3 regions of the Arthrobacter sp. KN11-1C genome follow, and region 2 is predicted to be linked to each of the others. Evidence: predicted binding sites of a transcription regulator. Region 2 holds the regulator's gene; each other region holds the start of a gene.

Region 1 (11,239 bases), 980 kb from region 2:
ATCGCCAGTGGAGCTGCCCGGCTGCGGTGGAGGCTCGCCGAAATGTGGCGGGCCGGAATCGCTGAACATCCCCGCCAATCGGAACTCCTCCGTAACCTCATCAAAGATGGCCGCGTTACCCTCTCGGCGCTGAGCGCCCAGGCACCTGCCCTCGTCGCCCGGCTCGTTCCCGTGTGGTCCATCAGTCCCTACCTGCTGACCAGCCTCCTGCCTGCAGAGCAGAAGTTCGACGCGGTGGTGATTCTCGATGCCGAGAGCACGTCCTTGCAGGCTGTGCTGCCTGCCATCGCCCGAGCCCACCAAGTGATCGCCTTCGGTGACGCCAAGATCGCCAACGCCCGCACGTTCAGCGTTGCCGTGGAGCCGCCCATGGCCGGTGCCGCGAGCCAGGACACCGTGGACAGTGCATTCAGTGCCTTGGCTCGGGTCCTGCCCACGTGGCAGTTGAACTGGGTGTATCGGGCGGTTGACGAAGACCTCGTGCTGCAGTTGAGCAAGAACTATTACGACGGCGGCCTGCGTCGATTGCCGGACGGCCAGTCCGTCACTGGGCTGGACCGCTCGGTAGTAGTTGAATACATCCCGGATGGTACTGGCCTGCCTGGTGCCGACCACGAAGGTGTCGAATCTGTCGCCGCCGAAGTGAACCGCGTAGTGGACCTGGTGTTTCAACACGCCAGTCTCCGGCCGCGGACCTCGCTGGCCGTCGTCACCGCAAGCCTGCGCCACGCCGCAAGGATCGGCGAAGCCATCAGGCTCCAACTTCCCAACTATCCGCTGCTGTCGGGTTTCTTCAACGCCGGCGCCGAGTCCTTCCGTGTAGTGGATCTGGAGCGCGCGCAGGGACTGGTCCGTGACCACATCATCTTCTCCCTGGGCTTTGGGCGCACCCCGCATGGCCGGGCGCTGCACAGTTTCGGCCCCCTGTCCGTCGAAGGCGGGCGAAACAAATTTGCCCTCGCCATGACCCGCTCCCGAAGGTCCATGCACGTCCTGAGCTGCTTCCGTCCGGAAGACCTCGACCTGGACCGGCTGGCCCACGGCGCCGTTGACTTCCATGAACTCCTTGACCGTGAACTGTCGGGGAACTCCAACCTGGGGACACCGGCCACCAGGGCAGCGGCCAGTGAGCAAGCGCTCGGTGAGGATCCGTTGGTGGCGGATCTGGGCGAGCGGCTCCGTGCCAGGGGTGCCCGCGTGTGGCACCACTACGACGGAGCCTTGGACATCGCCGCGGCGGCCGATCCCGTGCACACGATCGGCCGGGATGACAGCGAAATGCCCACTCCTGTGGCCATTGAATCGGATGGCACGGAACGATACCGCCGCATGAGCGTCAGGGAGCGCAGCAGGCTCCGGCCGCAGCTCCTGGAACGCCTTGGCTGGCGTTATATGTCTCTGTGGACCATCGAAGTATTCACGGATCCCTCGTCCTGCGCCGACCGCATTGGATCCTATCTGGGACTCGAGAAGCCTGTGGCGCCATCGTATGGTGATGTCCACGATGGATTCCTGGACATCGATGTTGAACAATTGGAAATGAATAGCCAGGCGGAGCCCTCCGCGGCCAGGGTCAGCGGCGCGCAAGGCCTTGGCTCGGGTCCGGCTATCCCCTAAGGAAATGCAATGGCTGAAAGCAAAAGCACTCATTCCAAGCCCTCTGCGGACACCAGTGCCGATGCGGTAGACGCTGATACCGAGTTTGACACGCAGGAGAAGACAGAAGTGAAGCCCGCACCGGAACGGAAGCCGGCAGGAGAAGGCATTCTGCCCAAGAAAGCTTCCGAGGACGATCCGCGCCGTTGGGGCGATGAATCCAGCTACGACCACGACGCCTGGCTGAAGGAACAAAGGCCTCCGCACTGGGGCTGAATGGACCATCATGATGGTGAATCTCCGGCGGGGTTTCGCATTACGGGTTACCTGAGGGACTGACTAGGACAAAGAACAGTTTCCCGCGTGTGGAAGCCCCGGCCAGGATTTCGGCCTGTTGCGGATTGGCAGCGACAACCACCAGGCCGTCCGCCTCGTTCGTGCCCAACCATTGGCTGGCCTTGCCTCCCTGCGCGGACGTCCACAAAACCGGGACCGCAGCTGCCAGGAGCTCGGATTTCCTGCCTTGCCCTTCGAACCCGTCGGCCGCGGTGAGCACAACGTTGACCAATTGGCCCGGCGAGATGAGTTGAATAGAAGCGGGATCGGCCATGCGCAGCGGAACGGCCGCCGTCGCGGGTGCGGTGCCGGTCAGCAAGCCGGGTCCCAGGAACTGCGCGTCTGTGGGAATCTGGCCCTTCTGCAGGGGCGAGGCGAGCTGCTTTCCCCTGTAGGCAGTCCCGGGGGTGAGCGCTCCGGCCGGGACTCCGTCAGGAAGGACTTCGAGTGGCTCGAGGTCGGAATCCGTCAGACTGGACCCCGCGGGAAGATCCCGCATGGCGGCCAGGACGATGGCTCGCTGCTCCGAAGCCGGAGTTAATTGATGGACTGCCACCCCGGCCGCCACGCATAGCAGGAGCGCCACCACGAGGCGACGGTTGCGGTTCAGCCAGCTAGCGAAGGTGCGATGCTTGTACTGTCTCGTAGGAAGACCCATGTGGCCGCCGGACTTGGAGGGGAAAGCCTGAAGACGGCGGGTGCGGGACGCTGCAATAGGCGCCAGCAGGCTACTGCGTGGAATCCATGAAGGCCTGGCCGGACCGAAGCCACGCGATGCTGAACCGGGGCCTTGGGAAGCGTTCGGGGTTGCTGGCATGCTGCCACGCTAACCGGTGACGCAGGCCCTTGGCAGAGCCTTACTTAGCTATGTGGAAACGTCGAGCTATGTGGAAAACCGGGGGCAACCGGAACCCGGAATCAGCTCGCGGCAGCCGCGGGTACGGACGCTGGGGCCGGAGATGCAGCCGGTGCCGCGGGGGCAGCCGAAACAGTGCTTCCCTTGGAGTCCCGGGAGTCGGTGCGGTAGAAGCCCGATCCCTTGAAGACAACGCCCACGCTGTTGAACTTCTTGCGCAACGATCCTTGGCATTCAGGGCAGTCGGACAGGGAACTGTCCGTGAAAGCCTGAACGATGTCAAAGGCATGTCCGCAGTCTTTGCAGGCATAGGCATAAGTGGGCACTGGTGATCCTCCTCCGGGACGAACTGCAGGTCCTGTGCTGCCGAAGCGGATTGTTCCGTCCACTAGCAGTCCCAGGGCCTGAGTGCCAATTCTATCATCCGGCGTCGGGACCGATACCACGGAATGTGGCGAAGCAGACAGACCAGTAGAGCCTCATGAGGGCCGAACGAGCTGGACGATCCGGTGCGGGGTGAGTGCTTCCGCCACCGGCTTGTCGAACGGTTCGGCCGGGATCGTCCCCGCGGGCAGCACTTCGTGGTCGTAGACGACGGCCACAGTCGGCGGACGCTTCCCGTCGGCGTCGAGCTTGTCGAGGAGCCGGTCGTAGTAACCGCCCCCTTGGCCGATCCGGTTTCCACCTTCATCGACGGCGGTGGCCGGGAGGAAGATCCCGGTCGCATCCTTGATGACGTCACTGTCGAAACGTTCGCCCACCGGCTCGTCAATCGGCGCGTACCTTGAGCGGACAAAAGCGGTCTCCGGTGTCCAATAGACCCAGCTCAGACGCCGTTCCGGTTCGCAGACGGGAAGGAGGATCCTGTGCCCGGCCGCATGGAGCGCAGCGAGCAAGGGCATTGTGGGCGGTTCGGCAGCCACTCCGAGATAGCCCGCGAAAGTCGCGGGTCTCCCGTGGGCAACGTCATCCGCCCATGAAAGGCCCCGTCGGGCAATCCCCGCTCCAGCCTCTGCGCGCTCTTTATCGGTGAGCGAGAGCCGGCGCTTGCGGTTGTCCCGGCGGATGTCGTCTTTCAAAGTCACTTTTGCTCCATTTCCCGCTGCTGCGCGGCTCAGGGATGGGGGAGGAACGGTGTGTTCCCGTGGGTCCGGCACGTTCCTTTTTGCCCATTGTCCAGCTACTTCCGTTAGATTAGTCCGGTGACTTCCAATAACTGCGCCGTCCGCAAGGCCGTTATCCCTGTAGCCGGACTCGGCACCAGGTTTCTGCCTGCCACTAAAGCCATGCCTAAAGAGATGCTCCCGGTAGTCGACAAGCCGGCCATCCAATATGTAGTCGAAGAAGCTGTGAGCGTGGGACTCAACGACGTCCTCATGATCACAGGCCGCAACAAGCGTGCGTTGGAGGACCACTTCGACCGCGTACCGGCTTTGGAAGCGACCCTTGAGGCCAAGGGAGACATCACCAAGCTGGACTCGGTGCAGGCCACGAGCAACCTCGGCGACATTCACTACGTCCGCCAGGGCGACCCCAAGGGGCTGGGACACGCAGTGTTGCGTGCAAAGCAGCACGTCGGGTACGAGCCTTTCGCGGTTCTTCTCGGCGACGACCTCATTGACGCCCGGGACACGCTCCTCAGCGACATGATCGAAGTCCAGCACAAGACCGGTGGATCAGTTGTGGCCCTCATCGAAGTCGAGCCCTCCCAGATCAGCGCCTATGGCTGTGCCGACATCGAGGATATCGGCGAGGACGGCTACGTCCGCATCAAGCAACTCGTCGAAAAGCCTGCTGCCGATGAAGCTCCGTCCAACCTGGCCGTGATCGGCCGTTACGTACTCCACCCCTCGGTGTTCGACGTTCTCGAGAAGACCGAACCGGGCCGTGGGGGAGAGATCCAACTGACGGACGCCCTTCAGGTCCTGGCTGCCGGCGAGGGTGAAGGCAGCGGCGTCTACGGAGTCGTCTTCCGCGGCCGTCGGTACGACACCGGAGACAAGCTCAGCTACCTCAAAGCCTGCGTCCAGCTCGCATGCGACAGCGAAGACCTCGGGCCCGGACTGCGGGAGTGGCTGCCGGGCTTTGCCGCCGGCCTCAGCAAGTAGGTCCTTGTGTGGGGGTCGGCCATTTGGCCGGTGACGCTCGAATGCGGCGACCTCATTTTGCGTCCCATTCACTACCGGGACAAGAAGGAATGGACCGAGGTCCGCTCACGCAACAGTGATTGGCTGGCGCCCTGGGAAGCCTCCAACCCGGCCCCGGGTGGCCGCTTGCCGAACTACCGGCAGATGGTGGCTTCCCTCAACGCCCAGGCCCGGCAAGCGAGTGCGCTTCCCTTTGTGATCACGGAGCGTGCTCCTGGATTCCAGGAGCCCAGGATCGTAGGGCAGCTGACGGTCTCCTCGATCATGTGGGGATCGGCGATGACGGCCACGCTTGGCTACTGGGTGGACCAGGCCCGGGCCGGTCGCGGAATAGCTCCCACTGCGGTTGCCATGGCCACCGACCATTGCTTCAAAGCACTTGGCCTGCACCGGATGGAGATCAACATCAGGCCGGAAAACGGGCCGAGCCTGCGGGTTGTCGAGAAGTTGGGATTCCGCGACGAAGGCCGCCGCGAGCGTTTCCTTCACATCAACGGAGAATGGGCTGACCATCGAAGCTTTGCGTTGACCTCGGAGGAGGTCCCCGGAGGCTTGCTGGCCGCTTGGCTTCGGCACGGAGCCAACTAGTCGGTTTCGGCGGATAAGGGTCATAAGTCCATTGATTTGCCGACTCTCCGTCGACACACCGTTGGCAATGCGGTGGCCTCCGGCTATTTGCTTCTACGGTTTTGATTGTGGACTTCCCTCTCAGCAGCTCGGTGATATTGGTCATTGCTGTCGCGCTGTGGATCGTTTGGGTTGCGCCATACATACTGCGGAATCGTCGCCAGCACCTCCAGATGGCCGGTGACTTCCCAGCAGATGTTATTGACGAAGACGCTCATGAACTGCAAGCCGGGGTGGTTCTGTCAATCACCCCTCGGCAGGAGAAAGCAATGGAAACCATGCAGAGCACCGCAACCGCATTGCCCGAGGTATCGGCCGGCGCCGGCGAACGGCGCGATGCTGCATCGGAAACAGCGGTCTTCAAAGTCAGATACGGACGCTGTGCCCTCGCTCTTGCCGCCGTTCTCCTGCTGCTCGGGGCTGCCGTTTCCGGCGTGCTCCGCATTCTTGGCCTCGTATCCGCCTGGCTGCCGCTGGGATGCATAGTCGGCGTGGTCGCGACCGTCTTCCTGCTTCGCCGTCTGGCCATCCGGGACCGCAGGGCGAAGATGAACAAGGCCTTCCGGAACGCGATGGCTCCTCCAGCCGAGAGTCCCCGCGTAAGCGCTCCTGCAACGGACCGTCCGGCGACCAAGATTTTCGACGCCGAAGCCCATGCCCGTGAAGCGACGCGCCTGACCGCCGTCGAACTTCGTCAAGCTGCCCTCAACGTTGCAGTCGCCGCCGGCGACAACACGGTCCGGTTTACCGCGGAATCGAAGGAAGCTGAATGGCAGCCCGTGGATGTCCCCAAACCAACATACGTCGATGCCGCCAAGGCGCCCCGGCCTGCCCCCGAGCCCCTCGACCTGCCTGAAGCTCCCAAGCCCCTCGGCAAGCCGACGTTGAAGCCAGCCAGCGCACCGTCCGCGGGCGCGTCGGTCCAGGCGCAGCACGGCAAGCCCCAGAGTGCCCTCAGCAACCTCGACGACGTCTTGCAGCGCCGCCGGGCCTAGCCTCCAGTGACTACCGTCTGCGTGGCAGGTGGCACGGGACAGGTGGGCCGTGAAGTTGTCCGTTTGGCGCTCGACGCCGGACTGGACGTGACGGTGCTGAGCCGCCACCCGCCGTCGGGCACGTCTCCAGTCCATCACGACGGCGCGCGCTACTTTCAGGCTGACGTCACCACAGGTGCCGGGCTGGCTGAGGCCCTGCAGGGGGCCGATGTGGTGATCGATTGCTTGGAAGGGCAATTCGGGAAGGCGCGGAAGACATTCGCCGACGGCGGCGCCCGCCTGCTCGCCGCGGCGACCGTTGCCGGAGTCCGCAAGGCCGTTCTCCTCTCGATCATCAATTGCGACCAGAGCAACGCGGCGTTTTATGTCTCCAAAGCAGCCAAGGAGCGGGTCTACGCACTCTCGTCGCTGGAGACAGTTGTTGTGCGGGCCACCCAATTCCACAGCCTCGTGACGGCGGTTTTCCAGGCGGGGTCGAAAGTCCGCCTCATCCCGGTCTTCAAGGGCGCGCGCTTCCAGACGATTTCGCCCTTGGACGTAGCGTCGGAGTTGCTTGCCGAGGCCGTGGGGGAGCCATCAGGAGAGCGACACCGGACGCGAACCATCGGCGGCCCGGACATCCGGTCCATGCGCGAACTCGCTGAGATCTGGCGCAAAACTACCGGACGTGCCGGGCGTCTCGTGGAGGTGCCGTTGCCGGGGGAGATGGGTAGATATCTTCGGAACGGGCTGAATCTGGTCCCAAGCCAGCGGACCGGGACAGACACGTTCGAGTCGTGGTTGGCAAAGCGCGAAGATAGTTTGTAGCCTAGGGACACTGGCAATGCACAGTTGACCAGGGGCTATAGCTCAGTTGGTAGAGCGCTTCGTTCGCATCGAAGAGGTCAGGAGTTCGAATCTCCTTAGCTCCACACTCCTAGCCGCTACATCGGCACCATGTCACGCCACGCAACTTTTTGGGCCACGGGCTCTTCCAAAACCCCGGAATCCCGGGCTTGACGTCCCGTGGGAGCGCCAAAAACCTGCCCGGTGTGACGCGGCCCGTGTCGATCCTCAGATGATCCGCTCCGCCAGGGACACGATGATTCCCTCGGGACCCCGCACGTACGCCATGCGCCAGGCGCCCTCGTACTGGCCGATGCCGCCGACCAGCCCATAACCCTCCGCGGCCAGCTGATCGACCCGCGCCTGAAGATTGTCGACTTCGAAGGACAAGCTGCGCAGCCCGAGTTCGTTGGCCATGGCAGTGGGCGATCCCGGGTGCGGGTCCGGCCTGACGAAGCTGGAAAGCTCCACGCCTGTTCCTCCGTCAGGTGTTCTCAACATGACGATCTCCGTACAGGAACCCGGGATGGCCGTGACCGTGTCGATGAAATCACCCTCCACGAATGTCCGACCTTCGACTTCGAGCCCGAGTCCGACGAAGAACGCCGTCACCGCGTCGAGGTCCCGAACCGTGACACCGACGTGGTCGAACCGCATGATGCGCGACATGAGAAAAGCCCCCAGATCTTCGTTTACGCGGCCCCGGATGGAGCCCACAGCGGACTCTACGGCGGATTCGCGTGGAGAGAAAGAGCTCTATGCAGGGTAGGGATCCGGTTCCGGCCGACGGCCGGCGGAGTTTGGGCAAGGTCACCGGTGAGTGGACGCGCCTGTGCATAGGCTGGGGGAGTGGCCATGCATAAAAGTCAGCTCAGTCTCGACCGGTCTGAAGCGGTGCGGTTGGTGCGAGGCCTCTTTCCTTCGATCACCAAATCAGAGGTCACAGCGGTCGAGAGTACCGGGACGGTCAATTACCTGTATCGGGTGGGAACCCGCACCGCCGCCAGGTTCCCGATGCAAGGCGGCGACGCTCGCGAAGTCCGTGCAGTCCTCCTAGCGGAACACGCCGCAATGCTCGAGTTCGCCGCAGTGAGCACCGTGCCGTCCCCGTTGCCAGTTGCGATTGGTGACCCCGGCAGGGGATACCCATTGCCGTGGTCTGTCCAAACCTGGATCGAGGGCGAGGTTGCGACCCCGGCCTCGGTCGCGTCATCCACATCGTTCGCGTTGGAGGTCGCAGCGCTCGTCGGGAGCCTTCGGCAAGCGGATACAAAGGGTCGCTCATTCTCCGGCGAGGGCCGCGGTGGGGAACTGACCGCGCACGATGAGTGGATCGCGCATTGCCTGCAACGAAGCCAAGGCCTCTTGCCGGTGGATCGGCTCCGCCGCGCCTGGGGATCACTCAGATCATTGCCTCGTCACAGTGACGATGTGATGTGCCATAAGGATCTCATTCCCGGAAATGTGATCCTCAGGGACGGCCGCATCGCGGGGATCCTCGACACTGGTGGCTTCGGCCCTGCTGACCCGGCGCTCGACCTCGTTGCCGCCTGGCACATGCTTGACTTCGCCCAACGGGAAACCCTTCGAACCAGCCTCGCGATCGGGGACCTGGAATGGAGGCGGGGCGCTGCTTGGGCCTACCAGCAGGCAATCGGGCTCGTCTGGTACTACGCCGAATCGAATCCCACAATGAGCGCACTTGGGCGGAGCACACTGAATCGCCTGCTCACGGATCCGATCCTGGCGTTGCAGAACGGATGCCGCCGGACATCTTGTGCCATGTCAGACTGAACCCATGTGTCCCCGTTCCGTGAAGCCGCCCACTCTGTCCATCAGCGCTGAATCCGAGAGCGCAGAATCAGACAGCGTAGCTAGCGGCGACCCGAAATCGTCGAGCGGTGCTGGCCCGACGCCGTCGAGCCGCGTACGCCGCCACCTCGCCCTGAGACTCGACGACGGCTGGCTTAGTTTCCAGACGCGTCTCGCAATCCGGCGCGGTCGGGTGGTGACCGTCATCCCCTACACCGGTTACGGCACCACTTCCTGGGTCCGGGTGTTGGCGCGTGTTGTCCGCAGTGACGCGCGGGACACCGGGGCCGGGGCTCAGGCGAGCGGGCTCAACCCGTTGCAGGAAGGAATGCGCGGCTGGCGCAATTTCACGAGTGCGCCCGTGGCACACGCCGCCGTGCGCGTGACCATCGCAGGCACCGATCATGACGTTGAAGCGGACCGTGGAGGCGTGGTCGACGCGCGTATCCCGGTAGCCCTCGACGCCGGTTGGCACACAATCACGCTGCAAGCCGGGGAATCCAGGATCGTGGAGGCGCCAGTGCAGATTGTCGCTGACGATACAGACTTCGGCGTCGTCTCCGACATCGACGACACCGTGATGGTCACGGCGCTTCCCCGCCCGTTCCTGGCCGCGTGGAACACTTTCGTACTCGACGAACACGCGCGGACCCCGACGCCGGGCATGGCTGTGCTGTACGAACGGATCGTCAGGACGGTCCCCTCGGCACCCGTGGTGTACCTGTCCACTGGAGCCTGGAACGTCGCACCGACGCTGTCGCGCTTCCTATCCCGCAATCTGTATCCCGCCGGCCCCAAGCTCCTCACCGACTGGGGGCCAACCCCGGACCGCTGGTTCCGCAGTGGCCAGGAGCACAAGCGGACCTCCCTGGAACGTCTCGCGGCGGAGTTCCCCGGCGTCAAGTGGTTGCTGGTTGGTGACGACGGACAGCACGACGAGGCCATCTACGCCGAGTTCGCCCAACGCCATCCGCAGAACGTCAGGGCCATCGCGATCCGCCAGCTATCGGTCGGTGAGGCGGTGCTCGCGGGCGGACGGTCGAAGTCCGGGGGGCAGCCCACCCCGGGGATCCCCTGGATCTACTCCCCGGACGGTGCAGGGATGTCCGCCCAGCTCGAGCAGCTGGGCATCATCCGGCGCAGCCTCCGGTCCATTGACGTGCCTGGGGAACACGATTGAGGGCAGTGCCATGGGGCTGTGTCCGGAATCCGCCCCAGCTCTGACGCTTATACTCCGACTATGAATGAGATGAAGCCGCGCGTTCTTTTGGTCGAGGATGACGTGCAGCTTCGGGCAATGTTGGAGGAGTTGCTGCTTGGCGAGGGCTACGAAGTGTCCAGCGCCTCGGATGGACAGAAAGGCCTCCACCTCGCGCTGACCGGGGAGTTCGACGTCATGGTCCTAGACCGGGGCCTTCCGGTCATGGACGGGTTGAATTTGTTGACGAAACTGCGCAGGGAGGGCGTCGAGACGGCTGCGCTCATTCTGTCCGCATTGGGCAATCCTGCGGACAGGGTCGAGGGGCTCGACGCCGGTGCGGAGGACTACCTGTCGAAGCCGTTCGACGTCGAGGAACTTCTGGCCCGGTTGCGTGCCTTACGACGGCGGCATATCGCCACCGCGACGACCCTGCGGATCGCCGGTGGTCACTTTGACCTCGAATCGCGTAGCGTGACCCGCTCTGATGGCTCCGTCGTTGTGCTGTCCGAGCGGGAGAGCGCCTTGCTGGAGGAGTTTGCACGCTGGCCGAACCGGGTATTCGGTCGCGCTGAGATCCTTGAATACGTCTTCCCGAACGCCGAGGAGGCAGGTGTGGTGGACACGTATGTCCATTACCTCCGGCGGAAGTTGGGACGGGGGAGCGTGCGGACGGTTCATGGCGTCGGCTACAGGATCGGCACGCTCGCATGAAGGGCCAAGCCGAGGACGAATTGCAGCGTTCCTCCTGGCGGCTGGCCCTGCAGACCGGCGCCTTGTTGGTGCTGCTTTTGGTGGCGATTGCCGGATCGGTGCTTTTGATTGTCAGCACGAGCCAGGCCAGCGC
Region 2 (9,473 bases):
TTTGCCATCGCCAGGTACGTCTTACCGGTGCCCGCCGGGCCGATCCCGAAGATCACCGTATTGTCGTCGATGGCGTCGACGTAGTTTTTCTGGTTCAGCGTTTTGGGGCGGATGGTGCGCCCGCGGCTCGAAAGAATGTTGTGGGTCAGGATTTCCACGGGGTTCTGCAGCGACTGGCTGCGCAACAAGGAAACGAGCTGTTGGAGGACGTCCGGGGTGATCACTGTCCCCTTGCCGACGAGGCCGCGGACTTCTTCCAGGAGGCGCATGATCCGGGGAACATCGCTCGACGGGCCGCTGAAGGAGAGTTCGTTGCCGCGCACATGAAAGTCGACGCCGGGGAACTGGGCTTCGATGTAGCGCAACGCCTCGTCATGGCTGCCAAGGGTCTGAACCATCTGATCCGAGTTGTCGAAGGTGACAACTTCCGTCCGGGCGCCCGGGACAGAGTGCGGGAACTCGGCCGGACCTGTGTCAACGCTGCCGGCCTTGGGCCGCCCGTTCAATGATTCTGTCATAGTGCTGGCCTTGCGGCCTGTGCTCCTCCGGCTTGGTGATGTCCATCGATTTTCTCCGATGTCCGTGTGCTGGATGGGCGCAGGATCGCGGGCCTCGGATTGCTTTCAATCCTACGCCAGCCAGTCTCCGGGATGGTTCCGGGCCGTTCCCCTCGGGCCCGCGAGCGGCGGATCTGCGCGCTTTGGTATCAACTCGGCATCGACCTCGTATCAATCGGATTGCAGTTCGCCGCCGGAGTATCGAAACGCCAACCGGCGCCCGCGGGACTATGACAAGCTGATTCATGGGCAAAAATGCCCCTGTGCCCGAAGCCGGGCGCACGACTCCCCCGCACCACAGCGGCCGAACACGAGCAGGGATCCACCATCACCAGGCCAGCCGTCACTCCACACGGCACTCGCATCCGGAAACGTTCCGCGATGCTTGTGACCGCCTTGACGGCTGCCTTGTTCCTGTCGGGTTGCATCGCGGATCGCACGGGGCAGGGTTCCACGACGCCGGTCCCCACCCCGACGGTCGCCCTGCAGGCGGCCCCCGACAGCAATGCTCCGCTCGAAACGACGCAGGCCTCGAACAAGATCCCTGTGTATTGGATCGGCCGCAGCGACACGGACACCTTCCTGTACCGCGAATTCCGTGACAACCCGGGCAACGAGAATCCGATCACCACGGCCCTGCGGATCATGATGTCCCAGAAGCCGTTGGATCACGACTACTTCACGCCGTGGCAGAACCCGAGCAGCCTGGCGACCACGATTTCCGGTAAGAACGTCGTCACGGTGGATGTCTCCCGCGACGCGTTCAATTCCAATCTCGACGGCGGGATGGCGCAGCGCGCGATCCAGCAACTCGTCTATACCGCCACTGCTGCGGCCGCGAGCTCAGGCCTCATCGATGCCGGACAACAGATCAAAGTGACCATCCTGGTGGACGGGCACACAGACTATATGGCGTTCGGGCAGGTCAAGCTGGGCGACGCCATGGTCCGCGACGCCACCGTGGTGGCACCCGTGTGGATCATCGATCCGCAGGAGGACCTGACCTTGCCTGCCGGTCCGGTCAAGTTCAATGGTCGGAGCACGGACCCCTCGAAGAAACTGCACTGGCAAATCCTTCGGGAGAATTCAAACGGCGACAAATCGTCCTACTTGACCGGGCAGACCACCGCTTCGACCGTACCCGGACAGGGCGGCGTCTTCAGCCTCACCGTGGGACTCGGAGCCGGGCGCTATGAATTGCGGGTCTCCTTGGTGGGCCCCAACGACGCAGACGTCGCGACGGATACCCGCTCCTTCAACGTCCGCTGACGAGCGTCTTCCTACCAGCGCCCCAGAATGTCACTGGCCAGTACGACGGCGGCAGGACCCGCCGTCGACGAGCGAAGCACGTGGTGGCCCAAGAGCGCGGTGACGGCACCGACGTCGCTGAGTTTGGTCACTTCACGGGGTGAAATGCCGCCCTCCGGGCCGACGATGAGCAGGACTTCCCGCCCCGCTTCGGTGTCCCCGCCGGAAATCCCGCCCCGCCAATTCTCCAGGACATCGCGCAACGGACGCTTCGCGTCCTCGTGAAGGATGATCGCCAGGTCAGCCGCGGCTACGGCCGCAGCCAGTCCGGAGCCGTCGACGGCGGCACGCACCTCGGGGATCCACGCGCGCCGCGCTTGCTTGGCGGCTGCGGTGGCGACGGATTGCCACTTCGCGTGGGCTTTGGCAGCCCTCTCGCCCTTCCAACGGACGATGGAACGCTCGGCCTGCCAGGGCACGACGGCGTCGATCCCGAGTTCCGTTGCCGTCTCGACGGCAAGCTCGTCTCGGTCGCCCTTCGCCAGCGCCTGGACCAGCACAAGCCGCACGGCCGGCCGGCCTTCCTCCTGGACGGCGGAGGCAAGGACGGTCAAGGTTCCCTGTCCGGATTCGGACACCGTCCCCGTGAGCCGCTTACCGGCACCGTCGGCGATATCGACCGCTTCGCCGATTTCCAGGCGCTTGACCGTGACAGCGTGCCTGGCTTCGGCACCGTCGAGCACGAAAGTGTCACCGGGGCCGAGCCCGTCCAGGGTTCCGGCAGCGGTGAAGAATACGGGGTTGCTCACCGCTACAGGTTACCGAGCTTGTCCCGCAGCTTCGCGAACATACCGCCGCTGGCCACGAGCTTGCCCTCGGTGAACTGCTCTCCGCGCAATTTGGCCAGTTGGCGGAGGAGGTCTTCCTGGGCGGCGTCGAGCTTGCCGGGCGTCTCAACATGCAGGTGAACCTTGAGGTCTCCCCTGCCGTAGCCGCGCAGGTGGGTGACGCCCAGCCCGCGGAGGGTGATGACTTCGCCGGACTGGGTGCCCGACTTGACGTCGATCTCCTGGGGGCCGTCGAAAGTCTCAAGCTGCAGTTCCGTGCCCAATGCCGCGGCGGTCATCGGAACGCTGAGCGTTGCATGAAGGTCGTCGCCTTCACGAAGGTAGGTGGAATCGCTGTTGACCCGGATCTCCACGTAGAGGTCGCCGGGAGGCCCGCCCGCAGGACCTGCTTCGCCTTGCGACGACAGCTGGATGCGGGTTCCGGTGGCGACGCCGCCCGGTACCTTGACGGTCAGAGAACGGCGGCTGCGGATGCGGCCCTGGCCGTTGCATTCATTGCAAGGATCCTTGATGATCGAGCCGAAACCTTCGCACGATCCGCACGGCGCCGCGGTCATGACCTGGCCGAGGATCGAGCGCACAGCCCGCTGGACCTGGCCCGAGCCGCCGCAGATGTCGCAGCGCTCCGGGTGGGTGCCCGCGCGGCAGCATGAGCCCTCGCACGTGGGGCAGATGACAGCGGTGTCCACCTCAAGCTTCTTGTTGACGCCGAAGACAGCCTCGCGCAAGTCGATGCGGACACTGATGAGGGCGTCCTGCCCGCGGCGCATGCGCGATGCGGGGCCTTGCATGCCGCCTCCTCCGCCGAAGAAGGTGTCGAAGATGTCCTGGAACGCGAATCCCTGGCCCGCGTAGCCTCCGCCGAAACCGTTGTCCGTCCCGTTCTCGTTGCCTGTGGCGTCGTAGACGCGGCGCTTCTGGGGGTCGGAGAGGACCTCGTAAGCGTGGGTCACGGCTTTGAATTCCTCCGCAGCGCCGGCCCCGGGGTTCACATCGGGGTGCAGCTTACGTGCAAGCTTGCGGTAGGCCTTCTTGATCTCCTCGCCGGTTGCTTCCGACGAGACGCCCAGAACGTCATAGTGACTGCTCAAAGTCGGTATCTCTTCCTTTATTACGGGTACACTGCGTTTCTTGCGAGGCGGTTCCAGCCGAAGCCGTCAACCGCCCAGAATGCGGGAAAGGTAGCGCGCGACGGCACGGACGGCCGCCATGGTGTTGGGGTAGTCCATGCGGGTGGGCCCAAGAATGCCGATCTTGGCGCTGCTGCCCGGGCCGTACCCCGTGGCAACCACCGAAGCCTCGGAGAGGCCGTCATAGGGGTTTTCACGGCCGATGCTCACCGTGACTCCCCGGGGGTCTTCCGCCATGTCCGACAGCAGCCGCAACATGACAACCTGTTCCTCGAGCGCTTCGAGGACGGGGCCGATGCTCAGGGGGAAGTCCACATTGGAGCGGGCCAGGTTTGCCGTGCCGGCCATGACCATGCGTTCGTCTCGGCTCCGGTCGGCGAGCCTTTGCAGGCCGTGGGCAAGGGCGCCTGCAAGGTTCCGAAGCGCCGGCGGGCACAAGGCCACCACGGAGGGCAGGACTTGGGGCATGAGGTCGAGCTGGGAGCCGGCAACGCTTCCAAGGAATCGCGCGCGCAAGGCCATGAGCTCCTCGTCAGCAGTGTCCGCTGCTGCGTGCACAACGCCTTGTTCCACTTTGCCCGAATCCGCGATCAACACGACCAGAACCTGGCGCGGTGCCAAAAGGACAAACTCGATGTGCCGGACGCGTGCCCGGCTCAGGTGCGGATACTGGACGACGGCGACCTGGTTGGTCAATTGGGACAGGAGCCGGACCGTGCGCTCCAGGATGTCCTCGACGTCGTCGGGCCCCTCAAGCAACGAGTGGATGGCCCGGCGCTCGGCAGCCGACAGCGGCTTGACCTCGGAAATACGGTCCACGAACAGGCGGTAGCCCTTGTCCGTGGGAATGCGGCCCGCACTGGTGTGCGGTGCCGCAATGAGGCCTTCCTCTTCCAAGAGGGCCATGTCATTGCGGATGGTGGCGCTCGACACTCCCAGATGGTGCCGTTCGACGAGGGCTTTGGAGCCGACGGGTTCGCGGGAGTGAACGTAGTCCTCCACGATGGCGCGTAACACTTCAAGCTTGCGTGGTTCGCTCACTGCCCACCTCCATTCAACAACCGGTACTTCTACAGTTAGCACTCAACATGCCCAAGTGCTAACAAGTCTAGTATGAGCCACCTCGTTGTTAGCATTGGTACCGCTCGCGGCGAACATGATGCCCGCGCGGTCCTGCGGAATGCCAAGGACCGTGACCGATCCCTTAGCGCAAAGTGGTGTGAAGACCGTGTCTTACGACAATTGGGGCCCGCAAGACCTCTCCTCGCCGGCCAAACGGCAACTTCCTGAAGTGCCTGTTGAACGCGGAATGGTGCTCGAGGACGTCCAGTCCGGTTGGGTCGGGGCCGTAACCAGGGTGGAGAAGTCCGGCGGCATGCACATCGTGGTGCTTGAGGACCGGCGGGGCAAGGCGAAATCGTTCCGGCTCGGCTTCGGATTCCTGCTGGAGGGACAAGCGGTGAAGCTCCTCCCGCCGGCGCCGCGCGCGGCGGCAAAGGGCGCGTCGCAACCGGGCAGGACGGCGTCGGGTTCAGTCCGGGTTGCCGGCCAGCGGGCCCAAGTCGCCAAGGCAAGCCGGATCTGGGTAGAAGGCAAGCACGACGCCGAACTTGTGGAAAAGGTCTGGGGAGACGATCTCCGGGTGGAGGGCATCGTCGTCGAGCCCTTGCACGGCGTGGACGATCTGAAGGCTGCCATCGCCGCGTTCTCCCCCGGCCCTGGCCGCCGGCTCGGAATCTTGGTGGACCACTTGGTGCCGGACTCGAAGGAGTCGCGCATCGCTGCCGACGCCATGACGTTGCCGGGCGCTAAAGGAAACGTCCTGATCGTCGGCCACCCGTATGTGGACGTCTGGCAGGCAATCCGGCCCAAGGTGCTGGGGATCGATCAATGGCCGACCGTAGCGCGCGGCACGGATTGGAAGACCGGGATCCTCAGGTCGTTCGGTTGGCCGCACGAGACGGCCGAAGACGTGGGACTGGGTTGGCAGAGGCTTCTGGGCGCCGTCCATAGCTACGCCGACCTGGAAGCGTCTTTGCTGGGTCGCGTGGAGGAAGTGATCGATTTCCTGACCGTCGCATGATGATGTAGACGCCTCCGGCCCGGGACGTGGTCGTCCGATCCCGGCCCGAGCAAGTATTCTGGGACAGCAACACCGCACCTATAGATACTCGAAGGAAGAAACTGTGGCAGACAACGCTCCTGACGATCGGGACGGCGCCTCGGGCCAGTCCCAGTACCACGGCGTTCCTGCCAACGCGCTGCCCTTGACCGCCTCGGAAGACCGGCAATGGGCAACCTTGGCGCACTTCGGCGGGATCCTTGGCTGTGTTCCATCGCTCCTGATTTACCTGATTTTCCGCGAACGTGGCCCGTTCACGGCCCAGGAATCCAAGGAAGCACTGAACTTCACGTTGCCGCCCACGATTGCCGCGGTGCTCGCCAACATTCTCGTTTTGCTCCCGGTAGTGGGAAACCTGTTCGCCGTCCTCGCCACGGGAATCTGGGTCGCGGTGACCTGCTTCTCGGTGTCCGCCGGAATCCGCGTCAACCACGGACAGCCGCACCGCTACCGCTTCAACCTGCGCTGGATCAAGTAGCCGTTCTTCGCGGAGCCTTTGGCGGCTCCGCGCCGCACGCTAGTCCGGAAGGATCCGGCGGACCACGGCATCTGCGAGCAGCCGGCCCTTCAGGGTCAGGACCAGCCGTCCTTGGAAGGCCGCTGCGGGTTCGACCAGGCCGTCGGCAATGAGGCCTGCGACGGCGTGACGGCCCACCTTGTCGAGCGCGTCGACCTGAAGCCCTGTGCCGAGGCGCGCCTCCAGCATGATGCGTTCCACTTCCCGGGTTCCGGCGTCGAGCGTTTCGCGTCCAGCGGCCGGTGAGGCCCCGCTACCAAGCCGGTTGGCGTAGGCGGTGGGGTGCTTGACGTTCCACCAGCGGACGCCGCCCATGTGGGAATGCGCGCCGGGTCCGATGCCCCACCAATCGTCTCCCCGCCAGTAGGCAAGGTTGTGTTTGCACGCCTGTTCGGGAGTGCGGGACCAGTTGCTGACCTCGTACCAGTCCAGCCCCGCGGCGCTGATCAGCTGGTCGGCGAGTTCGTACTTGGCAGCGTGGTCGTCGTCGTCGATCCCGGGAACTTCTCCGCGCCGGATCTGAGCCGCCAGCTTGGTGCCTTCTTCCACGATCAGCGCATAGGCACTGATGTGGTCCGGGTCGTAGGACAAGGCAGTCTCCAGGGACGTCTGCCAATCCGCCATGGACTCCCCGGGAGTGCCGTAGATGAGGTCGAGGCTCACGGCAAGGCCGGCGTCGCGCGCCCACTGGACCACCAAGGGAACCCGGCTCGGGGTGTGCGTGCGGTCCAGGACCTTGAGCACATGAGGAACCGCCGACTGCATGCCGAAGGAAATCCGCGTGAAGCCGGCGTCGGCGAGCAGCCGGAGGGACTCCGGCGTCACGGAGTCCGGGTTCGCCTCAGTGGTGACTTCGGCTCCCGGTTCCAGGCCCCAGTGCCCGACGGCGGCCGTCAGGATGCGTGCCAGGTCTTCAGCAGGGAGAAGGGTCGGGGTGCCGCCACCGAAGAACACGGTGCTCAGGGGCCGCTCCGGCAACCCGGAGGCTTCCATGGCCCGGACGGCGAACTCCACCTCCGAAATGGCGGTAGAGGCGTAGGCGTCCTGGGACGCGCCGCCGCCAAGCTCCGTGGCGGTGTAGGTGTTGAAATCGCAGTATCCGCAACGGACGGCACAGAAGGGTATGTGGACGTACAGTCCAAACTTGCGTGAATCGACGCCGTCAAGCACCTGCGGCGGCAAACGGCCGTCCGCAGGTGCCGGATCCCCGAGGGGAAGAACGCTAGGCACAGAGTTCCCCTTGTGCCTGTCCTGTACGCACCGCTACAGGGCGCGCCGGTCCCGCAGTGTTCCGGGCGAACAGCCCCATTACTTCCTGGCCTTGTCCTTGGATTCGTCGGTGGTCAGGGCTGCGATGAACGCTTCCTGTGGAACTTCCACGCGGCCCACCATCTTCATGCGCTTCTTGCCTTCCTTCTGCTTTTCCAGAAGTTTGCGCTTACGGGTGATGTCACCGCCGTAGCACTTGGCAAGGACGTCCTTGCGGATGGCGCGGATGCTCTCACGGGCGATGATCCGCGAGCCGATGGCGGCCTGGATGGGCACCTCGAACTGCTGGCGGGGAATGAGCTCGCGCAGCTTGCCCGTCATCATGACGCCATAGGCGTAGGCCTTGTCGCGGTGGGTGATGGCGCTGAAAGCGTCAACCTGCTCGCCCTGGAGCATGATGTCTACCTTGACCAGGTCGGCGACCTGCTCGCCGTCGGCCTTCCAGTCCAGCGAACCGTAGCCACGGGTCTTGGACTTGAGGATGTCGAAGAAGTCGAAGACGATCTCGGCCAGCGGCAAGCGGTACCGGATTTCCACCCGGTCCTCGGAGAGGTAGTCCATGCCGCCCATGACGCCGCGGCGGGTCTGGCACAGCTCCATGATGGCGCCCACAAACTCATTGGGAGCCAGGATGGTGGCAGACACCATCGGTTCGCGCACCTCCGAGATCTTGCCCGTAGGGTACTCGCTGGGGTTGGTGACGTGGATGACCCGCTTGTCCTCCAGCGTGACCTCGTACTCAACGTTGGGGGCGGTGGAGATGAGGTCGAGGTTGTACTCGCGCTCAAGGCGTTCGCGGGTGATTTCCAGGTGCAGCAGGCCAAGGAAGCCAACGCGGAAACCGAAGCCCAGGGCGGCAGACGTCTCAGGTTCATACACCAGCGCTGCGTCGTTGAGCATCAGCTTCTCGAGGGCATCCCGGAGCACGGGATAGTCCGTGCCGTCCAACGGGTACAAGCCGGAGAAGACCATGGGCTTGGCATCGGCGTATCCGGCGAGGGATTCCGAAGCGGGCTTGGCGAGGTTGGTCACCGTGTCGCCGACCTTCGACTGGCGGACGTCCTTCACGCCGGTGATCAAGTAGCCTACTTCGCCGACGCCCAGCCCCTTGGAGGGAGTGGGCTCCGGAGAGCTGACACCGATTTCCAGGAGCTCGTGGGTGGCGCGGGTGGACATCATCTGGATCCGCTCGCGCGGGTGCAGCATGCCGTCCACGACGCGGACGTACGTGACCACGCCGCGGTAAGTGTCGTACACGGAGTCGAAGATCATGGCGCGGGCCGGTGCGTTCGGGTCGCCGACAGGAGCCGGAAGATCGCGGACGATCTTGTCCAGCAGGGCCTCTACGCCGACACCGGTCTTGCCGGATACGCGCAGCACGTCCTCGGGGTCGCCGCCAATCAGGTTGGCGAGTTCCGCGGCATACTTTTCGGGCTGGGCGGCCGGGAGGTCGATCTTGTTGAGCACCGGGATGATGTTGAGGTTGTTTTCCATCGCCAGGTAGAGGTTGGCCAGGGTCTGGGCCTCGATGCCTTGAGCGGCGTCCACCAAAAGGACAGCGCCTTCGCAGGCCGCCAACGAACGGGAAACCTCGTAGGTGAAGTCAACGTGGCCGGGAGTATCGATCATGTTCAGGGCGTAGCTGGTGCCATCCAGTTCCCAGGGCATGCGGACAGCCTGGGACTTGATGGTGATGCCACGTTCGCGTTCGATATCCATGCGGTCCAGATACTGGGCCTTCATGTCGCGGGACTTAACGACGCCGGTGTACTGCAACATGCG
Region 3 (11,239 bases), 1.5 Mb from region 2:
CCGTCCGCTTTGCGCCAGCCCTTGCGCTTCCATCCGGGCATCCACTTGGTGATGCAATTGATGACGTACTGGCTGTCGCACAGAATCTTCAGCTCTTCATCGGGAACGTGTGCCGTGGACCGGAACAGGTCCAACACCGCCATGAGCTCGCCTTGGTTGTTGGTTCCGTGCGGCCACCCCCCGGCCCTCCAGCAAGAGTCGTTCACGTACCAGGCCCAACCGGCAGGCCCGGGATTGCCGAGGGCAGAACCATCGGCGGCAGCAATAATCGTCATGCTTTCCATCCTGCCAGACCACCCCGACACTCCCGGACCGCAGACGTGAGCGAGCGTTCCACCAAAACCCGACATAGGTGAGCGAGCGTTCCACCAAAACCCAATAAAGGTGAGCGGGCGTTCCGCCAAAACCCGATATAGGTGAGCGGGCGTCGTTAAACGGCGACGACGGCCCCCACCTGAGGCGGGGACCGTCGTCGTGCGTGTGGCTGGTGAGCTAGCGCGGGGGCTTAGAAGCCGCCCATGCCGCCCATGTCGTCGCCGCCACCCATGGCCGGAGCGTTCTTCTCCGGCTTGTCGGCAACAACGGCCTCGGTGGTCAGGAACAGGCCAGCGATGGAGGCTGCGTTCTGGAGAGCCGAGCGGGTGACCTTTACGGGGTCGTTGACGCCGGCGGCCAGCAGGTCCTCGTAAACGCCGGTTGCGGCGTTCAGGCCGTGGCCCGACGGCAGGCCGCGGACCTTGTCGATGACAACGCCCGGCTCGAGGCCGGCGTTGTGGGCGATCTGCTTGAGCGGAGCGTCGATGGCAACGCGGACGATGTTGGCGCCCGTTGCTTCGTCGCCTTCGAGCTGCAGGTTGGCGAATGCCTTGGCACCGGCCTGGATGAGGGCAACGCCACCACCGGCGACGATGCCTTCTTCAACGGCAGCCTTCGCGTTGCGGACTGCGTCCTCAATGCGGTGCTTGCGCTCCTTGAGCTCTACCTCGGTTGCGGCACCGGCCTTGATGACTGCAACGCCGCCGGCCAGCTTGGCCAGGCGCTCCTGCAGCTTCTCGCGGTCGTAGTCGGAATCGGAGTTCTCGATCTCGGCACGGATCTGAGCCACGCGGCCGGCGATGGCGTCGGCGTCGCCGGCACCTTCGACGATGGTGGTCTCGTCCTTGGTGACAACAACCTTGCGGGCGTTGCCAAGCAGTTCGAGGGTTGCGTTCTCGAGGCTGAGGCCGACCTCCGAGGAGATGACCTGGCCGCCGGTGAGGATCGCGATGTCGGCGAGCTGCGCCTTGCGGCGGTCACCGAAGCCCGGAGCCTTGACGGCAACGGACTTGAAGGTGCCACGGATCTTGTTGACGATCAGGGTGGCCAGGGCCTCGCCCTCGATGTCTTCGGCGATGATCAGCAGCGGCTTGTTGGACTGCATGACCTTCTCCAGGACCGCAACGAGTTCCTTCACGTTGGAGATCTTGGAGTTGACGATCAGGATGTACGGGTCCTCGAGGACCGTTTCCTGGCGCTCTGCGTCGGTGACGAAGTAGGCGGAGATGTAACCCTTGTCGAAGCGCATGCCCTCGGTGAGTTCAAGCTCCAGGCCGAAGGTGTTGGACTCCTCGACCGTGATGACGCCTTCCTTGCCGACCTTGTCCAGGGCTTCAGCAATCAGGTTACCGATTTCGGTGTCGCCGGCGGAGATGGAAGCCGTGGCTGCGATCTCTTCCTTGGTCTCGATCTCCTTGGCGGAGGCGAGCAGCTCGGTGATGACGGCTTCAACAGCCTTCTCGATGCCGCGCTTGAGGGACAGCGGGTCGGCGCCGGCAGCTACGTTGCGCAGGCCTTCCTTGACGAGGGCCTGGGCCAGGACGGTGGCGGTGGTGGTGCCGTCGCCAGCGACGTCGTCAGTCTTCTTGGCAACTTCCTTGACCAGCTCGGCGCCGATCTTCTCGTAAGGATCGTCCAGCTCGATCTCCTTGGCGATGGAAACACCATCGTTGGTGATCGTGGGGGCGCCCCACTTCTTTTCGAGGACGACGTTGCGTCCACGCGGGCCGAGGGTGACCTTGACGGCGTCGGCGAGGATGTTCAGACCCCGCTCGAGACCGCGGCGTGCCTCTTCATCAAATGCAATGATCTTGGCCATAACGGCGGTAGTCCTTTCGGGACAGTCGTTAAGAAGGTGCCTTCACTGCGGTGCCCGCGACGGACGATCCTTCGCGTTCGGCCTCTGTACGCCGCGCGCTCCGGATCTCACCCCAGCAAGGTTTTCTTTGTTCTCCCAGGCACCCACTATTTCCAGACGGCCGGAGCCATGAAGAATTAGCAGTCAGTGCTCGAGAGTGCTAATCAATAATTAGCACTCACCCGAGGAGAGTGCAAGCAGCAAGCGAGGGAAAGTGCTCGCCACGCCAGGGGAATTCGCTACGGGCACAAGCCGATCACGGAGTCCGCGAGGCGGTCTCCTTGCCACTCACCCGCGCAGTGTTGTCAGCTCCGTAGGTGAAGACCATGTAATTGGACGATGTCACGTCGCCGTTGGCGTCGAACCCGATGGTGCCGGACTCGCCGTCGTAATCCGGGAGCTTGGCCCCCTTCAGCACCTCGATGCAGTCCTTGTATGACGTACAGGACGTGCGTTCCTTGGTTGCCGCATCACCCGACGCCGGACGTGCCCCGCCGGACACGGTGGTGAGCCAGGCAGCGATCGAGCCGCCCGCGTCGTCGCCCGCCGCTGCGGCCGCGAGGGCCGCGAGGGTGACGGCGTCGTACGTTTCGGCGGCGTACGTCGTGTCCTTGAGTTTGGGGTCGATGCCGGTCAGGTCCGCTTGGAACTCCGCACTCGGGAAGACGCCCGGAAGAATTCCCCGCGCGCCGTCGAGGCCGCCGGCTCCGAGCGCGGTTCCGTATTGGCGGATGGCACCGTCGCTCAAAATCAGGTTCTTGCCGCTCAGCCCCGCGTTCAAGAGCTCGGCCAGGGCGCCTTGGGCGCCATCACGGGCAACCACGACGACGGCGTCCGGCGTGCCGGACTTGATGCTCGCCGCGGCGGGAGCTGCTTTGCCGGCCGTGAATTCAGTGTTGGACACTGCCTCCATTCCAAGGCTGCGGGCAGCGTCCATGACCGCTCCGGAAACACGGGTGCCGTAGTCCCCGGCTTCGTGAAGGACGGAAATTCTCTTGGCGCCGCCGTCGTGGGCAAGCTTCGCCAGGACGCTCCCCTGTGCGGCATCAGCGGCCGACGTACGGAAGTAGAACCTGCCGTTCTTGTAGCTGCTCAGCCCCGACGCCGTGTTGGCCGGAGAGATAAGCGGAATCCGGGCAGGAGCCAGCACATCGATGGCGGCGGGTGCGTGGCTCGAATCCGTCGGGCCCACAACGACGTCGGCGTGGGCCGAAAGCAAAGCCTTGGCTTGCGTGGCTGTATCGGCAGTGAAGGCCGCCGCGCCGGCCCCTTGGCCGGCGCTGCTGCCTTCACCGGCCGCGGATTCCGGGAGCAACTCGACCGGGCGGTTCTTGTAGCCGCCGGCGTCGTTGATCTGTTTGACGGCCAACTTTGCCGCTGCCAGTTCGGACTCGTTGAGGAAGGCGGAACTACCCGTATTGTCCAGAATTACGCCGACGCGCAGGACGCCGTCGCCGCTCGGGGTAACGGAGCTGAGCCGGGCGTTGCCAAGGGGGGCGGAACACCCGGCCAGTCCCAGCGCCAAGGCTGCAAAACCTGCAAGGAGAGGTGCTGCCAACGATGCCCGGGACCGACGCACCCCAAGAGGCCAGGACTGCCCTGTTGCCGCAACACCCACTAGATAAGCCGCACGCTTTCTGCCTGCGGGCCCTTCTGGCCCTCGCCCAGTTCGAAGTCGACCCTTTGTCCTTCTTCGAGCGCACGGAACCCATCCATCTGGATGGCGGACCAATGCACAAAGATATCGTCACCGGATTCATCCACGGTGATGAATCCGTAGCCCTTTTCGGCATTGAACCATTTGACGGTTCCCAAAGCCATGATCCCCACACTTTCAACTAGCTGTGGCCGGCTTCCGGGATCTCCGGGCCAGCTCACAACTACTGTAACCACAGTCACGTTGCCGTAGCGCAACCTTGGGTGCAGGTGGCCGCAATGTTATTGAGGCGTAACCGAGTTCCTACTTGTAACCGGGGCCGAGAACAACAACTACGGGCTGCTGGAACTCGGCGCTGTCCACAAGGTTGGAGATGCCCAGCAATTTGCCGAGCGCTTCGGCGTTGCCCTTCTGGGCCGCGCCTTTGTAGAAGACCGACGACGTCTGCTGGGGCATGCCGCCCCAGTTTGCGACCGTGGACAACGGCCATCCCCCGCCTTGCACCATGCCGGCCACACGGGCAGCCAGGCCGCCGGTGGTGGTGCCGTTGTAGACCGCGACTACGGCGGTCTTGTCCAGTGGGGCCGTGGTGGGGGTCGGCGTGCTTGAGGGAGTGTCGCTCGGGCTCGGTTGCCCGGATGCCTGCGCCGAGCTATTTGGTGACGGCATGCTGCTCGCAGAGGGCGACGCCCCGGCACTCGGCTTCGAGGTGCCCGCCGTGGCGACGGCTTGCGGCGTCGTCGATGAGGTGAATCCCAGCTTCGGAAGGACGAGGAACGCAACGAGGCCGACAGCCAGCGCAATGCCGCCCAGGAGCAGCACCGGCCACAAGGCTGCGCGGGAAGCGGACGCGACGAGCCTGTGGACACCTTGGCGCGATGAGCTCTGCGGGACACGGTCGAATTCATCCCGGGCAAATTTGGTCATGGTGAAGCCTTGTCCTTGCTGCTTGCTTGCTGGGGGATCAGCGGATGCTTTATGCGTCGGAACCGAGACGGCGCGCTGTGCGGGCCCTCTGACGTGACATACGTAGTCTACGCAATCTCTTGACCAGCATGGGATCGTGCGCCAGTGCTTCCTCGGTGTCGATGAGGGCATTGAGGAGCTGGTAGTAGTGGGTCGCGGACAGATCGAAGAGCTCCCGCACGGCCTGTTCCTTGGCCCCGGCGTACTTCCACCACTGCCTCTCCAGGGCGAGCATCTGCTGTTCACGCTCGCCGAGCGGCGAATCGCTGCGGAGTCCGGCGGACAGGTCTTCGAGCACCAATCCAGTTGCTTCGGACGCCATGGGTTCCCGTGCGGGTTCTGCCACGACACACTCCTTTGACGCATTGACTGAAAAATGTCCCCCGCCCATGGTAACGGGCGAATAACACCAATGTCATTTGCCCCGCCGCGGGAGCACTCGCCCCAGGGTTCGCTTTCCCCAGATGCCCCAGGGCAGGGACAATGACTGGGTGGCAGGCGAAGAAGCACTATTTGAGCTTGAATCCGAGGATCACTCCGTTGAGTTCGAAGCACTCCCGGGAATGGCGTTGGCGGAGCTCATGGCGCCGGACTGGGCCGACGCGCTCTCCGGCGTCGAGGACGAGTTGCGCTCAGTGCTGGCTTTCGTGGCGGCCGAGGCCAGGCGCGGAACCCCGGTGCTGCCTGCGGCGTCCAACCTCCTTCGCGCCTTCCGGCAGCCGCTTGCCGACGTCAAGGTGCTGATCCTGGGCCAGGACCCCTACCCGACGCCGGGACACGCCGTCGGGCTCTCTTTCGCGGTTTCCGGGCCAACCCGGCCCATCCCCCGCAGCCTCTCGAACATCTACCGGGAAATGGAGGCCGATCTCGGGCTCCCGCCGCGGGTCCACGGTGATCTTTCGGCTTGGACAGGCCAAGGAGTACTCCTCCTGAACAGGGTGCTAAGCGTCGCGGCCGGCGCGGCCGGCTCGCACCGGGGCAAAGGTTGGGAGGCCATCACGACGGCGGCCGTCACCGCCGTCGCCCGCCGCCGCAATGCCGCAGGGCAGCGGAGTCCGCTCGTCGCGATCTTGTGGGGCAAGGACGCCGAATCGGTTGAGCCACTGCTTGAAGGCGCCGCTGTGATCTCTTCCGCGCACCCCAGCCCGCTCTCCGCGTCGCGGGGTTTCTTCGGCTCGCGCCCGTTCAGCCGGACCAACGCCCTGCTCCGTGCGCAAGGCGCAGATCCCGTCATCTGGGAACTTCCACCACTGCCCTAGCTTAGGCTTGCCTACATGACATCTTTGCCCGCGACGTCGTCTGCATCCCGCAATACCCGCCCCCAAGTGAATCTCACTGTGCTGCGCACGGAACAGCTTTCACCCCACATGGTGCGGATCATTGCTGGCGGACCCGGTTTTGCCGGTTACGCGAACAACGACTTCGTGGACCGGTATGTGAAGATCGTGTTCCCGCAGCCCGGCGTCGACTATGAGCTGCCGCTGGACCTTTGGGCCATCCGCGAGACCATGCCGCGCGAACAGTGGCCTTACACCCGCACCTACACCGTCCGTTGGGTGGACCAAGCTGCGCAGGAACTGGCGATCGACTTTGTGGTGCACGGCGACGAGGGCCTTGCAGGCCCCTGGGCCCTGGCGGCCCAGCCCGGAGACACGCTTGTTTTCACGGGTCCCGGCGGCGCCTACAACCCGGCGCCCGACGCCGACTGGTACCTTTTCGCGGGCGACGACGCCGCGCTCCCGGCGATCGCCGCAGCAATCGAGTCCCTGCCGGCCGACGCCAAGGGCATGGCTTTCCTCGAAGTCGATAGCGACGCCGACATCCTTGCCATAGCGGCCCCCGACGGCGTGGAGCTGCGTTGGCTCCTTCGCTCCGGAGTCCCGGCCGGATCCAGCTCGATCCTGCTCGATGCCTTGGGCGAGGCGGAGTGGCTGCCCGGCCGCGTCGACGTGTTTGCGCATGGTGAGCGCGGCTACATGAAGGGCCTGCGGGACATCTTCTTCAAGCAGCGTGGGCTCGAGCGCTCCCAGGTATCGCTTTCCGGGTATTGGGCCCAGGGGCGCGTAGAGGACGATTTCCAGGCAGAGAAGAAACTCCCGATCGGGCAGATCTAGGGCGCAGGTTAGCGCCGGCGCACCCGGCGGCGCTCGTTGCTGGCCAGCCCCTTGGTCAGCGGCCGGGCGAGGTTGTCGCCCAGCACGATTCCTGCGGCCACGCCCAGCACGATCGCGCCTGCGTTCAGCATGCCGCCCGAACCGAGCAAGACGTCTGCTTCCTGCACCGTCAACACATACATGGAACGGAATATCTTCAGACCGGGGAGCAGGATGAGGGCGGCCGGGACGGCCACCACCAACTGCGGGGCCCCCAACCTGAGCGCGACCATGCGGGCGAGCAGGCCGATGATGACAGCGGAAATCGCCGGAGACAGCCGGTCTCCGAAGCCGAGGTTGGAAGCCCCCCACAAGACGAAGTAACCCACCAAGCCCACCGCCGCCGTCGGGAGCAGAAGTTTGAGGAGGGTCTGCTCGGTGATGCCGATGGCAATCACGCCAATGGCGATCAGGATTGCCTGGCCCCACAATGGATACGCCTCGGGGAATGTTTGCGTGACGTCGATCGCGACGCTGCCGATGAGGTCACCCACAACCACCGCGACGGCGATCCCAGCAACGATCGCGCCGAAGGTCAGGATGGTGGACAGGAAACGTCCGGCCGCAGTCACGGGGAATCCGTTGATGGCATCCTGCACGGACGACACAAGCCGGCCCGTGGGCAACAGCAAGAGGATGCCGCCCGCCACCACGATCGACGGCGGGATGTCCGCCCCGGCCCAATGGAGCATGAGCGCGATGAACGTGACAAGGAATGAGCAGGCCGCCGTCACGAAGAAGTCGGGCGTGCGCCACTTGCCCAATTGCCGGGCCACGAGATTGACGAGCATGTTGGAGACGAACGCCAGGGCAGACGCTCCCAGTCCCCCGCCCAGGACCCCGACGAAGACGGCGGAGAAGACGCCGTACGCCATGGTGACCATCCACCGCGGGAAGGGCTTGCTGCTCCTGATGATGTCGTCCAGCCGGCGCACTGCCTCGGCCCTGCCCACCCCGCCGGCCACGATATCCGTGACGAGCTGGTGGACCTGCGCCAAGCCTGCGTAGTTGTTGGTCCAGGAACGGACCACCCGGAGCAGGGTCAGGGGGGTCTGGTCCTTGGGCGCGTAGTTGATCTGGACTGACTGGTTGGTGATGTCCACTTCGATGTTCTTCAACCCGAGTGCCGCCGTGACCGCGATGATGCTGGTCTCGACCTCCAGGGCACCGGCTCCGTACCGAAACATCGATTCGGCCATGTGCAGTGCGAAGTCAATGGTCTTGCGGGCCGAAGCATCGACGCCGCCCACGTGGATGATGGGGTTGGCGTAGGGACTGCCCGCCAGGCGGTCGACGATGCTCATGGGAGCGGTGGGAGGATTCTCGCCCTGCACGAGCCTGCGGAGCATGCGCTTGGCGTTGACATTCTGGCGCACCTGGGATGGCTTCAGCGGCTGCGTCTTGGGCAATCCGTCAGTGTTGGGCCTGTGGTCGGGGCGGTCAGTCACGCGGGTGTTCCTCCAAAGGGCGTGGTTCCTCCAAATACGGTGTCATGCACATGCGGGTAGGGGGCGTTGAGATCCTGGTAGAACTGCTGGCCTAGTAGAACTGTTGGCCCGTGCGGCGGGTGTAGATCTGCCGCGCGATTCGTTCCCCGGCCGCAGTCCATAGCTTGTACTTCAGCGGGCTGATGACTTGGTCGTAGCAGCCGACGAAGTCGGTGACGGTCTTGCTGAAGCTGGTCTTGAACAAGCCAAGCCCGTGGAACGGGTGCGAAGTGTCTTTGAGCCGGTCCGCGGGCGGAGTGCCGCAGAAATCGTACTCAGTGCAACCCAGTTCCTTGACCTGGTTGATGGCTGACCACTGGACCAGGTGCGAATCGCCGTACTGCGCGCGCTTTTGCAGCGATCCGCCGTCCTTGTAGGTGCCCTTGCGGCCATAGTTGATGACGAAGGCTCCGACAGACGGGACACCGTTTTCGAAGACAAACAGGAGCCTGCCCTGACCACGGTCAATGAAGTTGGTCCAGAACTGGCGATAGTACCCGAATTCACGGACCCGCACCTGGGACTTCGCCTCGACGGTATTGGTCATCAGCGCATACATGGAACGGAAGTTCTCTTCCGTGGGTTCCATGGTGTGGACTTCCACGCCTTCGCGGATAGCACGGCGAACGGCGTTGCGGCCGCGGGAATGGAGGTTGCGCAGCAGCTGGTTCTCCTCGGGTGAGATGTCCAGCAGGGCTGTGGAGTCGTTCGGCTGCAGGTTGGGGGTCTTCACTGCTCCGGTGGCTTCAATCGCATCCCGTGCTTCGCTGCTGAGGACGATGTCCGGCTCGATTTTCACGGCGAACACGCCAAGCTTGTCCCGCTTCACGAATTCCCGGTTGGCTTTGATGATCCCCGGAATGTCCTCGACGCCGGCAACATCGGGGCCCTTGATGAGGTACCAGAGCTTGCCGAGCAGCGGGAACGACTTCTCCAGGACGAGGTTGTAGCTGCTGTAGTCCCCGGTCTCGTACACGAGATGCAAGGGCTTCCAGCCGAAGTGTTGCTTCACGTCCGCGAACGCCTCGGATTGGAGGAGGTTACCGCCGTTGGGGTTGGCTGTGACGTGTTTGTCCCAGTGTTCGATTTCCTCGGCGGTGGCAAAGCGTGCGGTAAATTCTCGCAAGGGGGCCGTGTCCAATCAGTTGCGTACATGAGGCAGCAGGCACCGGTGTGCGGCGCAGGCGTTCAGCTCCAAGTCTATCGGCCACCATGGAGAGCTAGGGAATGGCCGGTTTCAACGCCTCCCCGTGGATGGCAGATCCGGGCCTCACAGCCAGGGCAAAGGTTCCCCAAAGTCCACAACTATTCCGGTGGCGGAGAGTGGTCATAACAACACCTGAACCAGGAGGATCCGATGATCGTCTACCGCCCCATTCCGCCACTCACCGCCGGCCGCAGCAACAGCTTGTGGTCGGTAGTCGCCGCCATGGCATCCGCGGCATTGCTCGGCCCGGCCTGGCCGTCCGGTACCCGCCGCTTCGACCATCAGGAAGCGGTCGTCAGCACTCCACGACGTTGACGGCGAGGCCGCCCATGGCGGTTTCCTTGTATTTGGAGGACATGTCCTTGCCGGTTTCGCGCATGGTCACGATGACCTCGTCCAATGAGACGCGGTGGGTGCCGTCGCCCCAGAGCGCCATCTTCGCGGCGTTGATGGCCTTCGCCGCGGCGATCGCGTTGCGTTCGATGCACGGAATCTGCACGAGTCCGCCGATCGGGTCGCAGGTGAGGCCCAAATTGTGTTCCATCGCGATCTCGGCCGCGTTCTCCACTTGTCCCGGGGAGCCGCCCATGACTTCGGCCAAGCCGGCGGCGGCCATCGAGGAAGCAGAACCGACCTCGCCCTGGCAGCCCACTTCGGCGCCGGAGATCGAGGCCTGCTCCTTGTAGAGCACACCGACGGCGCCCGCGGCGAGCAGGAACTTCACCACGACGTCGTCGCGGTCCTGTTGCGTGGCCTTGTCCATGCCGGGGGCGAAGTGCAGGGCGTAGTACAGCACGGCGGGGATGATCCCGGCGGCGCCGTTCGTGGGCGCAGTGACCACGCGCCCACCCGAGGCGTTCTCCTCATTCACGGCCAGGGCGATCAGGTTCACCCATTCCTGCCAGTACTTCGGGTCGTAGTAGTCCGGGTCCTGGTCTTTGGATTCCTTCAGGAGCCGTTCGTGCCAGTCCGGTGCCCGACGGCGGACCTTCAGCCCGCCGGGCAGCACGCCTTCGCGCTTGAGGCTGACTTCGACGCAGCCCTCCATGACGGCCCAGATGTGGAGCAGGCCTTCGCGGATTTCCTCTTCGGTCCGCGAAGCCCGTTCGTTGATGAACATGATGTCCGAAATGCCGAGTCCCTTGGAGGAGCAGCGGCCCATCAGTTCGGCGGCAGTGCGGAAGGGCAGCGGAAGTTCCTTCTTGGACTCCTCCAGTTCCTTCTGGGCTGCGTCCTCTTCGCCTTCGCGGACAATGAAGCCACCGCCCACGGAGAAGAACGTGGCCTCGTGCAGCACCTCGCCGTCAGCGTCCGACACGGAGAACTTCATCCCGTTCGTATGCCGGGGAAGGACCGTGAGGGGGTGCAGGATCATGTCCGCTTCCCCATAAGGCAGGGATACCCCGGATTCGGGATCGACGGCGCCGCCAAGGTTCAGCTGGCCGGTCTCCGCGATCGACGCAAGCCGCTCCTCCACTTCATCGGGGAGGATCTGCTCGGGGTGGTAGCCCTCCAGGCCCAACAGCACCGCGGTCATGGTGCCGTGCCCCCGGCCCGTCGCAGCCAGGGAACCGTACAGGTCAACGCGCAGCGAAG

The links. The regulator HrcA, encoded in region 2, represses chaperone genes, less so after heat shock. The targets are predictions, from matches to a motif close to TTNGCACTCGNNNNNNNCGAGTGCNAA.
Region 1: the regulator HrcA is predicted to act here: its motif matches at 3,177-3,203, upstream of ACSBOX_RS05395 (FmdB family zinc ribbon protein).
Region 3: the regulator HrcA is predicted to act here: its motif matches at 2,345-2,371, upstream of groL (chaperonin GroEL).

The regions. Positions count from the first base shown of each region.
Region 1 is NZ_CP197467.1:1,139,474-1,150,712, forward strand. It holds gene ACSBOX_RS05380 (AAA family ATPase) at 1-1,617, shown strand, start outside; gene ACSBOX_RS05385 (hypothetical protein) at 1,627-1,872, shown strand; gene cpaB (Flp pilus assembly protein CpaB) at 1,913-2,749, opposite strand; gene ACSBOX_RS05395 (FmdB family zinc ribbon protein) at 2,851-3,114, opposite strand; gene ACSBOX_RS05400 (5-formyltetrahydrofolate cyclo-ligase) at 3,268-3,873, opposite strand; gene galU (UTP--glucose-1-phosphate uridylyltransferase GalU) at 3,991-4,896, shown strand; gene ACSBOX_RS05410 (GNAT family N-acetyltransferase) at 4,903-5,523, shown strand; gene ACSBOX_RS05415 (hypothetical protein) at 5,607-5,780, opposite strand; gene ACSBOX_RS05420 (hypothetical protein) at 5,832-6,557, shown strand; gene ACSBOX_RS05425 (SDR family oxidoreductase) at 6,564-7,364, shown strand; tRNA gene ACSBOX_RS05430 (tRNA-Ala) at 7,396-7,468, shown strand; gene ACSBOX_RS05435 (VOC family protein) at 7,611-8,051, opposite strand; gene ACSBOX_RS05440 (phosphotransferase) at 8,238-9,176, shown strand; gene ACSBOX_RS05445 (App1 family protein) at 9,181-10,374, shown strand; gene ACSBOX_RS05450 (response regulator transcription factor) at 10,435-11,106, shown strand; gene ACSBOX_RS05455 (sensor histidine kinase) at 11,103-11,239, shown strand, end outside.
Region 2 is NZ_CP197467.1:2,122,545-2,132,017, forward strand. It holds gene ACSBOX_RS09930 (PhoH family protein) at 1-518, opposite strand, end outside; gene ACSBOX_RS09935 (GerMN domain-containing protein) at 939-1,826, shown strand; gene ACSBOX_RS09940 (16S rRNA (uracil(1498)-N(3))-methyltransferase) at 1,838-2,614, opposite strand; gene dnaJ (molecular chaperone DnaJ) at 2,617-3,744, opposite strand; gene hrcA (heat-inducible transcriptional repressor HrcA) at 3,811-4,824, opposite strand; gene ACSBOX_RS09955 (DUF3097 domain-containing protein) at 5,012-5,866, shown strand; gene ACSBOX_RS09960 (DUF4870 domain-containing protein) at 5,970-6,383, shown strand; gene hemW (radical SAM family heme chaperone HemW) at 6,423-7,652, opposite strand; gene lepA (translation elongation factor 4) at 7,731-9,473, opposite strand, start outside.
Region 3 is NZ_CP197467.1:3,613,748-3,624,986, forward strand. It holds gene ACSBOX_RS16830 (RNase H family protein) at 1-275, opposite strand, end outside; gene groL (chaperonin GroEL) at 506-2,134, opposite strand; gene ACSBOX_RS16840 (ABC transporter substrate-binding protein) at 2,430-3,752, opposite strand; gene ACSBOX_RS16845 (cold-shock protein) at 3,791-3,994, opposite strand; gene ACSBOX_RS16850 (LytR C-terminal domain-containing protein) at 4,134-4,757, opposite strand; gene ACSBOX_RS16855 (DUF3263 domain-containing protein) at 4,807-5,142, opposite strand; gene ACSBOX_RS16860 (uracil-DNA glycosylase) at 5,261-6,055, shown strand; gene ACSBOX_RS16865 (siderophore-interacting protein) at 6,071-6,910, shown strand; gene ACSBOX_RS16870 (threonine/serine ThrE exporter family protein) at 6,919-8,397, opposite strand; gene ACSBOX_RS16875 (lipid II:glycine glycyltransferase FemX) at 8,489-9,562, opposite strand; gene ACSBOX_RS16880 (hypothetical protein) at 9,794-9,958, shown strand; gene ACSBOX_RS16885 (L-serine ammonia-lyase) at 9,939-11,239, opposite strand, start outside.